4 regions of the Janthinobacterium sp. EB271-G4-3-2 genome follow, and region 2 is predicted to be linked to each of the others. Evidence: predicted binding sites of a transcription regulator. Region 2 holds the regulator's gene; each other region holds the start of a gene.
What was found. The regulator sigma-54, encoded in region 2, starts transcription at its own class of promoters, with help from an activator protein. The targets are predictions, from matches to a motif close to TGGCANGNAANCTGCTTT.
Positions count from the first base shown of each region.

Region 1: the regulator sigma-54 is predicted to act here: its motif matches at 1,750-1,767, upstream of prpB (methylisocitrate lyase).
Region 3: the regulator sigma-54 is predicted to act here: its motif matches at 1,382-1,399, upstream of IGS55_RS27630 (beta-propeller fold lactonase family protein).
Region 4: the regulator sigma-54 is predicted to act here: its motif matches at 1,160-1,177, upstream of IGS55_RS24550 (TorF family putative porin).

Region 1 is NZ_JACYMG010000006.1:37,959-41,407, forward strand. It holds gene prpC (bifunctional 2-methylcitrate synthase/citrate synthase) at 1-730, opposite strand, end outside; gene prpB (methylisocitrate lyase) at 800-1,687, opposite strand; gene IGS55_RS14150 (hypothetical protein) at 2,056-2,304, opposite strand; gene IGS55_RS14155 (hypothetical protein) at 2,428-2,664, opposite strand; gene IGS55_RS14160 (MBL fold metallo-hydrolase) at 2,840-3,449, shown strand, end outside.
Region 2 is NZ_JACYMG010000008.1:186,551-189,999, reverse strand. It holds gene lptC (LPS export ABC transporter periplasmic protein LptC) at 1-60, shown strand, start outside; gene lptA (lipopolysaccharide transport periplasmic protein LptA) at 86-667, shown strand; gene lptB (LPS export ABC transporter ATP-binding protein) at 667-1,422, shown strand; gene IGS55_RS18045 (RNA polymerase factor sigma-54) at 1,427-2,905, shown strand; gene hpf (ribosome hibernation-promoting factor, HPF/YfiA family) at 2,975-3,334, shown strand.
Region 3 is NZ_JACYMG010000023.1:1,888-5,336, reverse strand. It holds gene adh (aldehyde dehydrogenase) at 1-16, opposite strand, end outside; gene IGS55_RS27630 (beta-propeller fold lactonase family protein) at 362-1,318, opposite strand; gene IGS55_RS27625 (TonB-dependent receptor family protein) at 1,523-3,449, shown strand, end outside.
Region 4 is NZ_JACYMG010000015.1:2,162-5,610, forward strand. It holds gene IGS55_RS24540 (YifB family Mg chelatase-like AAA ATPase) at 1-627, opposite strand, end outside; gene IGS55_RS24545 (accessory factor UbiK family protein) at 739-987, opposite strand; gene IGS55_RS24550 (TorF family putative porin) at 1,258-2,025, shown strand; gene IGS55_RS24555 (P-II family nitrogen regulator) at 2,037-2,375, shown strand; gene IGS55_RS24560 (ammonium transporter) at 2,387-3,449, shown strand, end outside.

The sequences.
Region 1 (3,449 bases), on a different contig from region 2:
AGCGTTTCTGGATTTCCAGCGCCACTTCATTCGCGCCGCCGTGTTTCGGGCCGCGCAGCGCGCCGATGGCGCCCGTGATGGCCGAGTGGATGTCCGAGCCCGTGCCGGCGATCACGCGGCTGGTGAAGGTCGACGCGTTGAATTCGTGTTCCGCATACAGGATCAGCGACGTGTGCATGGCTTTTTCCCACGACGCCGACGGTTTTTCGCCATGCAGCAAGTGCAGGAAGTGGCCGCCGATCGAGTCGTCGTCCGTTTCCACTTCGATGCGCTTGCCGTTATGGCTGTAGTGGTACCAGTACAGCAGCATGGAGCCGAACGACGCCATCAGGCGGTCGGCGATGTCGCGCGCGCCCGGTGCGTTATGGTCGTCTTTTTCCGGCAGGGTGCAGCCCAGCACGGACACGCCCGTGCGCATCACGTCCATCGGATGGGCGGCGGCGGGCAGCGCTTCGAGCGCCAGTTTCACTGCCGATGGCAAGCCGCGCAAGGATTTCAGTTTGGCCTTGTAGCCTTTCAGTTCGGCGGAAGTCGGCAGCTTGCCGTGCACCAGCAGGTAGGCGATTTCCTCGAATTCGCAGCTGTCGGCCACGTCCAGGATGTCATAGCCGCGATAGTGCAAATCGTTGCCGGTCTTGCCGACCGAGCACAGCGCCGTGTTGCCGGCGGTGACGCCGGACAGGGCGACGGATTTTTTAGGCTTGAAAGTGGCGGCTTGCGGTGCGTTCATTGATTTCTCCAAAAATTGACTAGTCTCGGTTGCGTCACTGCGGGGCCGGCATACGGCCCCTGCTTCTGTTTATTTCTTTTGCGCGGCGAACAGCGCATCGAGTTTTTGCTCGAAATCGTGGTAATTGATCGATTCATACAGCTCCATGCGCGTTTGCATGGTGTCGACGACGTTCTTTTGCGTGCCGTCGCGGCGCAGCGCCTGGTAGACGTTTTCCGCCGCCTTGTTCATGGCGCGGAAGGCCGACAGCGGATACAAGGCCAGGCCCACGTGGGCGCTGCGCAGTTCGTCCAGGGTGAACAGCGGCGTGGAACCGAATTCCGTGATGTTGGCCAGAATCGGCACGTTGACGGCCTTGGCGAAGGTGGCGTACATGTCCAGGTCCGTGATGGCTTCCGGGAAGATCATGTCGGCGCCCGCCTCGACGCAGGCGACGGCGCGTTCCAGTGCCGCTTCCATGCCATCGACGGCCAGCGCATCGGTGCGCGCCATGATGACGAAGTTCGGGTCCGTGCGCGCATCGACGGCCGCCTTGATGCGGTCGACCATTTCTTCCTTGCTCACGATTTCCTTGCCCGGACGGTGGCCGCAGCGCTTGGCGCCCACCTGGTCTTCGATGTGCAGGCCGGCCGCGCCGAACTTAATCATCGATTTCACCGTGCGGGCCACGTTGAAGGCGGACGCACCGAAACCCGTGTCGGCGTCGACCAGCAGCGGCAGGTCGCACACGTCGGTGATGCGGCGGATGTCGGTCAGCACGTCGTCCAGGCTGGAAATGCCCAGGTCGGGCAAGCCCAGCGAGCCGGCCGCGACGCCGCCGCCGGACAGGTAGATGGCTTTGTAGCCGGCGCGCTTGGCCAGCAAGGCGTGGTTGGCGTTGATGGCGCCGACGACTTGCAACGGGGATTCTTCCTGGACGGCCTTGCGGAATGCGGCACCTGCGGAGTATTGAGTCATGTGTTCACCTTATGGGTTTCGGATGGTCCCGAATGTTTCACGGAGTGGCTATGAGCATCCGTATTGCAAATGCCGTGCCAGGACCCTTCTGTCTGGGCGAAAACCGTCGAATGCAGAGTGAAAAGGCAGGCAAACGGCCATGAGGCCACGCACCGTGCGTTGTGGCGCAGCGGAACAGCGATGTCACGTTTGGCGTCAAAAACGTTTCATTATTGTTTCATGAAACTCATTTTGAAACATTTATTGAAACACGAAACAGACGCGCAGACAAGGCGATGAAAGCCCAGGCCGGCAAGACGCGCAATAAAAACAGCCGGCGGGCGCCGGCTGATTTATACATCTGGTACAACTGATACTGCCAGGGCAAACTAGGCCAGCCGCACCAGCGGATTGGCGATGATATTGTCGATCTGGCGCACGGCCTCTTCGCAGGCGGCGGCAATGGCGCCCTCCTCGTCGTCGCGCACGAATTGCATGGTCGAGCCTTCGAACACTTCCAGGCCTTCCGCCGTGGCGCGTTCGATGTCGCAACTGGCCGACCATTTGCCATCGGTGGTGGGCACGGCCAGGGGAACGATTTCCCAGCCTTTATAGTGAATTTTAGAACTGCTATTCATGGGGTGCCTCCTTGTTGACTGACTCAATAGTGGAAATCGTAGCATGAAGCGCGACTGGCAGCGACGTGTTTCACGCGCCGGCCGTCGCCAGGCGCATTTTCGGGCTAAACGATTTACGCTGGCTCAAGGGCGCAGCAAATTGTCCACTTCCGTCCTGGCCACTTCCAGGCCCGCCGTGCAAGCCGTCTCGGGCGCCGCATAGCCGCCCAGGGTGCGGCTGCGCGTGATCGCCTGCGCTTCCGGTTCACCTTCGCGCTGCAGGCGGTAGGTAAAATCCCATAAATCGTCGTTATCCTTTTGCGGGGTCACGGAAATCGTAAAACCGCGGTATTGTTCGCTGCGTGCAGTGATATCGTTCATGAATTTCTCCTTGGAAGAATGAGGTTAGCACGCGGCAAGACACAGGGTGCGCACGGTAGTCGCGCGCGTAGCCCCTCGCTTATCTGTTTTCCGCATGTTAAATGTTATTTTTCAACATTTTTTGAACGAACTCTGGCGATATAATGTCATTCCCTGCCCGCCCCCTGCCGCCGTGATGACTCCACAAATCCAAGCTTTCTTCGACCCCGCCACCGCCACCGTCACCTATGTCGTCTATGAGGCCGATGGCCGGGACTGCGCCATCATCGACTCCGTGCTCGACTACGACCCGAAAGCGGGCCGCACCTCGACCGCCTCGGCCGACAAGGTGATCGCCTTCGTGCGCGAACATGGCTTGCAGTGCCGCTGGCTGCTGGAAACCCACGCGCACGCCGACCATCTGTCCGCCGCGCCCTATTTGCAGCAGCAGCTGGGCGGCGACGTGGCCATCGGCGCCGCCATCCAGACGGTGCAGCAGGCGTTCGCGGCCGTCTACCACCAGAACGGCGCCAGGGCCGACGGCTCGCAGTTCGACCAGCTGTTCGCGCCCGACCAGGTTTTTCATATCGGCCAGCTGGAAGTGCGCGCCCTGCACGTGCCCGGCCACACGCCGGCCGACCTGGCGTACCAGATCGGCGACGCCGTGTTCGTCGGCGACACCCTGTTCATGCCGGACGTGGGTTCGGCCCGCTGCGATTTTCCCGGCGGCTCCGCTGCCCTGCTGTACCGCTCCGCGCAGCGCTTGCTGGCGCTGCCGCCGCAGACGCGGCTGTTCATGTGCCACG
Region 2 (3,449 bases):
CAGAATGCGCTGCGCATGGTCCTCCCGCCGAAACCGCGCCCGGCCGCGGCGGCACAATGACAGAATGAAACAAGGAAACCCTACTATGAAGAATATCTTGCTGTTGACCGTATTTTCGCTGGCCATCATGGGCGTGGCGCATGCCGAGAAGGCCGATTCCGAGAAGGAAGCCGTCATCACGGCACGTAGCGGCCACGTCGATGACGTCAAGCAAGTGCGTACCCTGACGGGCGACGTCGTGCTGGTCAAGGGCACCCTGACCATGAAGGCGGGCCGGGCCCTGATCACGGAAGACCCGCAAGGCTACCAGTTCATCACCTTCTGGGCCGATCCCGGCAAGCTGGCCACCTTCCGCCAGAAGCGCGACGGCGCGGGCGACCTGTGGGTCGAAGGCGAGGCGGAGCGCGTGGAATACGACAACAAGACGGAAGTGGTGAAACTGTTTTCCAAGGCCAAGCTGACGCGCCTGGAAGGCACGAAAGTGACCGACGTGGCCAATGGCGCCTTCATCTCGTATGACAGCCGCCAGGAAGTATTCAAGATGGAAAATTCCGACAGCGGCACCAGCACCTCCGATGGCGGCAGCGTGCGCATGGTGATCCAGCCGAAGACCAAGGCGCCCCAAGCGGAGAAAGCGCCGGCCACGCCTGCGCCAGGAAAGAAATAATGGACAATACTCGTTGCGGCAGCACCCTGATCGTTCGCGGTCTGCAAAAAACCTATGGCAAGCGGCAAGTCGTGCATGATGTCTCGCTGCAAGTCGAATGCGGCGAAGTGGTGGGTTTGCTGGGTCCGAACGGCGCCGGCAAGACCACCTCGTTCTACATGATCGTCGGCCTGGTGCCGTCGGACGGCGGCAGCATCGACATCAGCGGCGTGGACATTTCCAGCCTGCCGATCCACCGCCGCGCGCAGATGGGCTTGTCCTATCTGCCGCAGGAAGCGTCCGTCTTCCGCAAGCTGACGGTGGAAGACAATATCCGCGCCGTGCTGGAAATCCAGACCGTCGAAGGCCGTCCTTTGAAGAAGGCCGAGATCGAGGAGCGCCTGGATAAACTGCTGGCCGATTTGCAGATTGAAAAGTTGCGCGAGAACCAGGCCCTGTCCCTGTCGGGCGGCGAGCGCCGCCGCGTGGAAATCGCCCGCGCGCTGGCCACCGATCCCCGTTTCGTGCTGCTCGACGAACCGTTCGCCGGCGTCGATCCGATCGCCGTGATCGAGATCCAGCGCATCGTGCGCTTCTTGAAGGAGCGCAATATCGGCGTGCTGATCACCGATCATAATGTGCGCGAGACGCTGGGTATTTGCGACCGTGCCTACATCATCAACCAGGGCTCGGTACTGGCGTCGGGACGCCCCGACGACATCATCGCGAACGAGTCGGTACGCCGGGTCTATCTGGGCGAACACTTCCGCATGTAAGCCAATGAAACAATCATTGCAGCTGCGCACTTCGCAGCACCTGGCACTGACGCCGCAGTTGCAGCAATCGATACGCCTGTTGCAATTGTCGACCCTGGAATTGCACCAGGAGCTCGAGCAACTGCTGACGGACAATCCCTTGCTCGAGCGCCTCGATGACCCGCTCGACCGTTCGCTGCGCCTGCTGTCCGACGGGGCCTTGAGTTCCACGGCCGCGCCGGCCGAAGCGCCGCCCCAGCCGCCAGGCCAGGAGGCGCCTGCCACGCCGGCCGAAGCGGAAACCTTTGACGGCGAGGCGGGCGAGGGCCCGGCCGCCGCGGACGGCGGCGACAGCGACTGGAGCGAGGCGAGCCGGGGCAAGGCGCCCGACGACGAAGATTCGCGCCCGCAACTCGAAGCCCATCACTGCACCTTGCGCGAACACCTGATGGAGCAGATGCGCGTGACGGTGCTCGAGTTGCGCGACCGCGCGCTGGTCGAGCTGATCATCGACGCGCTCGACGACAATGGCTACCTGGAAGAGACGCTCGACGACATCCTGGCGCGTCTGCCGGAAGAGCTGGAAATCGATGCCGACGAGATGCGCACGGCCTTGTCGCTGCTGCAAAGTTTCGATCCGCCCGGCGTGGGCGCGCGCAATGCGTCCGAATGCCTGGCGCTGCAAATCAAGCGCTTGCCGCACATTGCCATGGTGACGCGGCGCATGGCCCTCGTCATCGTGGAAAAGCACCTGGCCTGGTTTGCCCAGCGCGATTTCAACAAGCTGAAAAAAGCCCTCGACTGCGACGATGAAGACCTGCGCGAAGCACAGACGGTGATTCGCCAGTGCAATCCGCATCCGGGCGCCGTATTCGCCTCGGACGTGTCCGATTACGTGGTGCCCGACGTCGTCGTCAAGCGCGCGCGCAATGGCTGGCAAGTGACCCTGAACAACGACGTCATGCCGCGCCTGCGCGTCAATGCCATGTATGCCAACTTGCTCAAGCAGGGCAAGGGCGAGGGCGCCATGGGCGCACAGTTGCAGGAAGCCAAGTGGCTGATCAAGAATATGCGCCAGCGTTTCGACACGATCCTGCGCGTGGCACAGGCGATAGTAGAAAGACAAAAGAACTTTTTCTCGCACGGAGCCGTTGCCATGCGCCCCCTTGTGCTCCGTGAAATAGCTGATACACTGGGTTTACACGAGAGTACTATCTCGCGGGTAACAACTCAAAAGTACATGCTGACCCCGCACGGCATGTTCGAGTTGAAATATTTCTTTGGTAGCCACGTCGCCACCGAAGCGGGGGGCGAAGCGTCATCGACGGCGATACGGGCATTGATCGTGCAACTGACAGGAGCAGAAGACCCTAAAAATCCTTTATCCGACAGTAAGATTGCGGACATGCTGGGGGAACAAGGCATGGTGATTGCGCGACGTACTGTTGCCAAATACCGGGAAGCGTTGAAAATTCCGCCAGTGAGCCTGCGTAAGTGTTTGTAAGTTTTTTTCGGTTCCTCTGCGGGCCGGATAGGATGGACCGCACGAACCCGATCATCTTTAGGAGTGTGTATGAATCTCACCATCAGCGGACATCATCTCGAAGTGACACCAGCCATCCGTGAATACGTACAAACGAAGCTGGAGCGCGTGAAACGTCATTTCGATCAAGTTATCGATATCGCCGTGATTCTGACCGTGGATAACCTCAAAGAGAAAGAAAAACGTCAAAAGGCCGAAGTCAACCTGCGTTTAAGTGGCAAAACTGTCTATGTGGAAAGCCTGGCACAAGACCTGTATGCCGCGATCGATGCCCTGATCGACAAGCTCGATAGGCAAGTGATGAAATACAAAACCAAAGTGCAAGGGCACGGTAAAGAGGCGATCAAGCATCTGCCAGACAGCTCGGAAGAAGAATTCGCCCCCGCCTAAGCGGCCCGCGACTTTCAACCGGTTGTGATCAACTAAGGGCGCACATTGCGCCCTTTTTTGCGCCCGTACCTTTTGAACGCAATGTTCCCCGCGCAGGCGCTAGAATGTTTGTACT
Region 3 (3,449 bases), on a different contig from region 2:
TGTCTGCGAGATTCATGTCGTCCTCTATCGGGTTAATTAGAATGGAATTGCTGTAATTAAAATCAAACGTCCTGGTACAGATGGGGTGAGTACACGGAGTCTTCCGCAAATGCCGTGCCAGCTCGCCATCCCACTACAAACTTAGCCGCTTTTACCCCTGTTACAAGGGCGTAACATCAATACCAGTGCACTTTTCAGCACATGCACCGGGCTTGGGTGAAAGGCGTGGGTCTGTTTGCGTTTTGAACAAGGCGGCGTCATCCTGTTCCAATCCGGGCCAGCCCTGCGGCATCTCCTCTGCGCCGCTGCACAATGGAACAGGTGTACCAGACTGGAACACCTGCTCTGTCCCACCAAGGAATCAACGAATCACCACACCCCATGGCAATTCCCCTACAGCAATATCGGCCACCTTGCGCGCGCTGGCCGTGTCGATGACGGAAACGCTGTTCGAGCGGCCATTGGCCACATACAGCTTGGCGCCATCGGGCGTGATGGCCATGTTCCATGGGCGCTTGCCGACGGGAATAGTGGCCGTGACCTCGTTGCTGGCCGTGTCGATCACCATCACCGTGCCATCGATACCATTCGAGACATACACCTGCTTGCCACCCGGATGGACCACGATGCCATTCGCATTCTTACCAGCGGGAATGGTGGCAATGGCCTTGCGCGCGGCCATGTCGATGACGTAGACGGCATTGACCAATTCGCACGCCACGTAGGCGCGGCCCGAGTCCGGACTGAAGCCGATGCCGCGCGGACGCAATCCTACGGCGACGGACGCCACCTGGCGGCGCTGCGCCACATCGATGACATCGACTTGTTCGGCCTCTTCCGCGCTGACCAGCAGCCAGCGCCCATCGGGGCTGAAGACGGCATGTTCCGGGTTGCGTCCCTGTACCTTGATATCGGCGAGCAAGGTACCGGTATGGCCATCGAGCAAGGCCACGCTATTGTTTTCCTCGACGGCCACGGCCACGTGACTACCATCTTGCGAGGCGCTGACACCTTCTGGGGACTTGCCCAGCGCCACCGTGCGCACGGGCGTGCCGCCAGCGTTATCGATCAGCAGCAAGGCGCTACTGGCGGCGTCCGTGACAAACAACTGCCGCCCGGTGGGGTCGGCGGCGATGCCGCGCGGACGCTTGCCGGCTGCAATCTGGCGCACCACCTGGTCGGTCGCCGTGTCGATCACGCTCAAGGTGCCAGATTTTTCATTGGGAACATAAGCAAATGGAGCGGCCTGGAGGGCGCTGCAGGCGAGCGCAGGCAGCAGCCAGCACACCTGGCGCAAGCGCGGGAAGAAGTTGGGCATAATCACCTTTCGATGGCAAAACACAGGAAAAGCGCGCGGCATCGGCGCATCTGATAATTGCTGTATGCAAACGCCGTGCCACTGACACGCGTATAATTTCAGCCCACCAATGGAGACATGGCAGGCATATTGCTTGATACAACTATGCAGACCTGCGCCGCGCACGCGACCAAAGCAGGCTTTTATTCACATTGGAGAATCCGCATGCAGCACCGTTTCCGCCTGAACACCATCGCCAGCCTGTTTGTCGCCGGCAGCGCTACCCTCGCCCCCCACGTCTTTGCCGCCGAGGCAGCGGCCCCGGCCAACGGGCAACTGATGGATACGGTGGTCGTCAGCGGCAGCCGCATCGCCCACCCCAGCCAGGAAGTACCGGCCTCGATCGACGTCGTCGACAGCGCCCGCATCCAGGATGGCCAAATCCGCGTCAACGCGTCAGAAGCGCTGGCCGCCGTGCCGGGCCTGGTCGTGCAAAACCGTCAGAACTATGCGCAAGACTTGCAGATCTCGTCGCGCGGCTTCGGCGCACGCTCGGCGTTCGGCGTGCGCGGCGTCAAACTGATCAGCGATGGCATTCCTGCCAGCATGCCGGACGGCCAAGGCCAGGCCGCCACCTTCAACCTCGATACTGCCGAGCGCATCGAAGTGCTGCGCGGACCGTTTTCTGCCATCTACGGCAACCACTCGGGCGGCGTGATCCAGCTGTTTTCCAAGGATGGGCAAAATCCTCCGTCCGTCGAACTGAACGTGATCGGCGGCAGCTACGGCACCAACAAAGTGGACTTGACGGCGCAAGGCCAGGCAGGCGGCATCGGCTACGTGCTCGACGGCTCCCGCTTCCGCACGGACGGCTTCCGCGACCACAGCGCCGCCACGCGCGAACAAGCCTTCGGCAAGATCATCGTCAAGCCGACGGCGGACAGCAAGCTGACCATCGTTGCCAACAGCCTGCATCAAGGCAACACACAAGATCCGCTGGGCGCCACCTGGGCCACGTTTGCCCGCGACCCGCGCGCCGGCGAAACCGATGCGAGCGACACGCAAAACCCGAAGCGCACCTTGGCCGAGCGCTACAACACGCGCAAGAGTATCGACCACCAGCAAATCGGCGCCACCTTCGAGCAATCATTCGGCGACGACCGCCTGCATGTGATGGTGTATGGCGGCAACCGCGACGTGATCCAGTACCAGGCTTTTACCAAAGGATTCCAGGCACCGCCCAGCCATTCAGGTGGCGTGGTCGACTTCCAGCGTGAGTTCTACGGCATCGACACCAACTGGCTGCACGTGAACCAGCTGGCAGGCGGCAAGCTGAGCACCACCATCGGCATCGATTACGGCCGTTCCAGCGATGACCGCACTGGCTATGAAAATTACATCGGCAACACGTTTGGCGTGAAAGGCAAGCTGCGCCGCGCCGAGCAGGACGTCGTCTCCAGCCTCGATCCGTATCTCCAGATGGAGTGGCAAAGCGGACCGTGGCTGCTCAGCGCAGGTGTGCGCTACAGCAAGATGAAAGTGTCGGTCAACGACCACTATCTCAGCAATGGCAACGACAGCGGCAGCTTGGAGTTCAGCCACACGACACCGGTGCTGGGTCTGCTGTATAAACTGACGCCGAACGTCAACGTCTACGCCAGCGCCGCGCGCGGTTTTGAGGCGCCTACCCTGAATGAACTGTTTTACTCGGGCACGGGTGGCGGCTTCAATTACCAGCTGAAACCGGCCACCAGCACCAACCTAGAAGCAGGCATCAAGGCCAGAATCGCCAGCAACACCCACGTAAACGCGGCCGTGTTCCAGATCAAGACCAACGACGAATTGGTGGTCGACAAGTCCAGCGGCGGGCGCACCAGCTATCGCAATGCAGGTAAAACCTTGCGCCAGGGTATGGAAGTGTCGCTGGACTCAAACTTGCCATATGGTTTCACGGCAAAAGTAGCACTGACCAGCCTGCACGCCGTGTATGACCAGGCGTTTGGCAGCGTGCGCGAAGGCAGCCGTTTGCCTGGCGTGCCCAGCGCCAACCTGTTCGCGGAACTGGCGTGGAAAGATACGCTCGACCGCTTTGGCGCGGCGCTGGAAAGCGTGGCCAGCAACCAGGTCTACGCGGAAGACAGCAACATCGAAA
Region 4 (3,449 bases), on a different contig from region 2:
TGCGCGGCGCGCCTGCTGCTGTCCTTGCACGTCGGCAAAGTCCGGATACGCAAAATCGGGTACGGCCAGCATGGGCTGATGGCGTTGCAGGGTGGTCCGGCTGGCGTGCGCGGCAAAATGCGCGCAGACCTCGAGCAGGCTGTGGGCGGGATAGATGCAGGCATCGCTGACGAGAGCCGCTTCGCCTGCGTTCGCCTGCGGCAGGATGAAGGCGCGCGGTGCGCCAGACTGGCTGCGCTGCATGGCAAAGGTCATGGCCAGGGCGCCACGGATGGGGCGCAACTGGCCCGACAGCGACAGTTCGCCAGCAAATTCGTAGTGGTGTAATTGGTCGCCCGGCAACTGGCCGGAGGCGGCCAGGATGCCCAGTGCGATGGGCAGGTCGAAGCGCCCCGATTCCTTGGGCAGGTCGGCCGGCGCCAGATTGGCCGTGATGCGCCGCGCCGGCATCTCAAAGCCGCAGTTTTGCAGCGCGGCACGGACGCGGTCGCGCGATTCCTTCACTTCCGTATCCGGCAGGCCGACAATCGTAAACGAAGGCAAGCCATTGGCAAGGTGGACTTCGACACTTACCTCTGGCGCTTCCATGCCGGCCAGGGCGCGGCTTTTCAGGACGGCCAGACTCATCAGACTCCCCTGTGGCGCGGGCGCGGGCAGGATCAGTCTAGCGCGTGGAAGGCCGTCGGGCTTGAGCTATGCCAGCAAGGCCGTCAATATCGGCGCCTGGCTGGCGGTCCCTTACGCCTTGCTATCGTTCAGGCGCGTTTCCAGCTCGATCAGGCGCAGTTCCAGTGCGTCCAGTTTGGCGCGGGTCTTGGCCAACACTTGTGCCTGGATATCGAATTCCTCGCGCGTGACCAGATCGAGGCGGGCGAAGCCTTGGGTCATCATCGATTTCACGTTTTTCTCGATATCCTTGGCTGGCGAGTTTTCGATGGCTTGATGGATCTTGCCTTGCAAGTCGTTAAAGAAGGTATTCATGTCCATGGTCAGTCCTTTTATGGTGCGGCCTGTGCATCGCACCATTGCGGTGCACAGCGGCGTTAATCTGGTGCGAAACTGGGCAAATTCACAATGCTTCAGCAGCCCGTACCCGCATGCCCAGCGGCTTGGAGGGTATGTATGGCCGGAAACGCACCTGTCAAGGTGGCAATGGAGCTGGCACGTATTCTGCTAAAGAAGGTATGAACGCTTTGTGATCTCCAGCCAAGATTTTAAACCTCAACCGCTTTAAAAGTTCAATAAAAGGGAATCGCCATGAAGAATCTGTCCAAGAACATGACTTTAGCTGCAGCGTTGACGCTGGCCATGACCGCCTTGTGCGGCAGCGCCATGGCCCAGGATGCAGTGGCGGCGCCTGCTGCGGCCGAGGCCGTACCTGATAACGTGGTGAGCTACAACGTGGCGCTGACCAGCGACTACCGCTACCGCGGCATCTCGCAAAGCCGCTTGAAACCGGCCATCAGCGGCGGTGCCGACTATACCCACAATTCGACGGGTTTGTACGTCGGGACCTGGCTGTCGAGCATCAAATGGATCAAGGACGGCGGCGGCGATACCAATCTGGAATGGGATATCTACGGTGGCAAGCGGGGTGAGATCAGCAAGGATTTTACCTATGACGTGGGCGGCCTGTACTATTTCTATCCCTCGAATGGACTGAGCACCAATGCCAACACCTTCGAGCTGTACGGCCAGCTCGGCTATGGCCCGATGTATATCAAATACTCGCATTCGACCACGAATCTGTTCGGTGTTGCCGACAGCAAGAACAGCGGTTACCTCGATGTGGGCGCCAACGTCGAGGTGCACGATGGCTACATGCTCAACCTGCATGTCGGACGTCAGAAGGTCGAGCACAACGATTCCCTCAGCTACAGCGATTACAAGATCGGCGTGACCAAAGACTTCGGCATGGCGACCGTTTCCCTCGCTGCGGTGAAGGCCAACATCACGTCGCTGGCACCGAATGGCAAGAATTTGGCGAAATCCGGTCTCGTGCTGACCGTATCCAAAACCTTTTAAGTGAGACTGCCATGAAAATGATTACCGCAATCATTAAACCGTTCAAACTGGACGAAGTACGTGAAGCCTTGTCGGCTATCAATGTGCAAGGCATTACCGTCACGGAAGTCAAAGGTTTCGGCCGCCAGAAAGGTCACACGGAACTCTACCGTGGCGCCGAGTATGTCGTCGATTTCTTGCCAAAAACCAAGATCGAAGCGGCCGTCGATGACGCCATTGTCGACCAGGCCATCGAAGCGATCGAAGGTGCCGCGCGTACCGGTAAAATTGGCGATGGCAAGATTTTCGTCTACAACCTGGAACAGGTCATCCGCATCCGTACCGGTGAAACCGGTAACGAAGCGCTCTAAGGGGAATATTGATGCGTAAAAATATAACAAAATTGCTAGCTGGGTTTGCCTGTCTGTGTGCGTTTGGCGTCGCCGCGCCGAGCTTTGCCGATGCTCCCGCCAAGACGGAGGCGGCCACGACCACGGCCGTCGCCGCCCCCGCCGTCACGCCGGTGCCTGACGCAGCAGCATCGGCTGCCTCCGCTCCGGCCCCGGCCGCTGCAGCGCCAGCTGCCGCGCCCGTCGCCAACAAGGGCGATACCAGCTTCATGATGATTTCCACCTTGCTGGTGATCTTGATGACGATTCCCGGCCTGGCCCTGTTCTACGGCGGCCTGGTGCGCTCGAAGAACATGCTGTCGGTGCTGATGCAAGTGTTCATGGTGTTCGCGCTGGTCATCGTGCTGTGGTGCATCTACGGCTACTCGATCGCCTTCACGGAAAAAACCGCCTTCTTCGGTGGCTTCGACCGCCTGTTCCTGAACGGTATCTGGGACCCAGCCAAGGGCACGTTTGCCGCCGCCGCCACCTTCAGCAAGGGCGTCGTCATTCCCGAGTTCGTCTTCGTCGCGTTCCAGGGTACGTTTGCCGCCATCACCTGCGCACTGATCGTCGGCGCCTTTGCCGAGCGCGCCAAGTTTTCCGCCGTGCTGGCCTTTGTCGTGCTGTGGTTCACGTTCGCCTACCTGCCAGCGGCCCACATGGTGTGGTTCTGGACCGGTCCTGACCTGATCACCAACGCCGCCACCTCGGCCAGCGAAGCCTTGAAGGCTGGCTGGATCTGGCAAAAAGGCGCGCTGGACTTCGCCGGCGGCACGGTGGTGCACATCAATGCCGCCGTCGCCGGCCTGGTGGGCGCGATCATGATCGGCAAGCGCGTCGGCTACGGCCGCGAATCGATGGCGCCGCACTCGCTGACGATGACCATGATCGGTGCGTCGCTGCTGTGGGTGGGCTGGTTCGGTTTCAATGCCGGTTCCTCGCTGGAAGCGGGCGACGTGGCTGCGCTGGCCTTCGTCAATACGCTGTTGGCCACTGCCGCCGCTACCCTGTCGTGGGTATTTGGCGAGTGGATCAGCAAAGGCAAGCCATCGA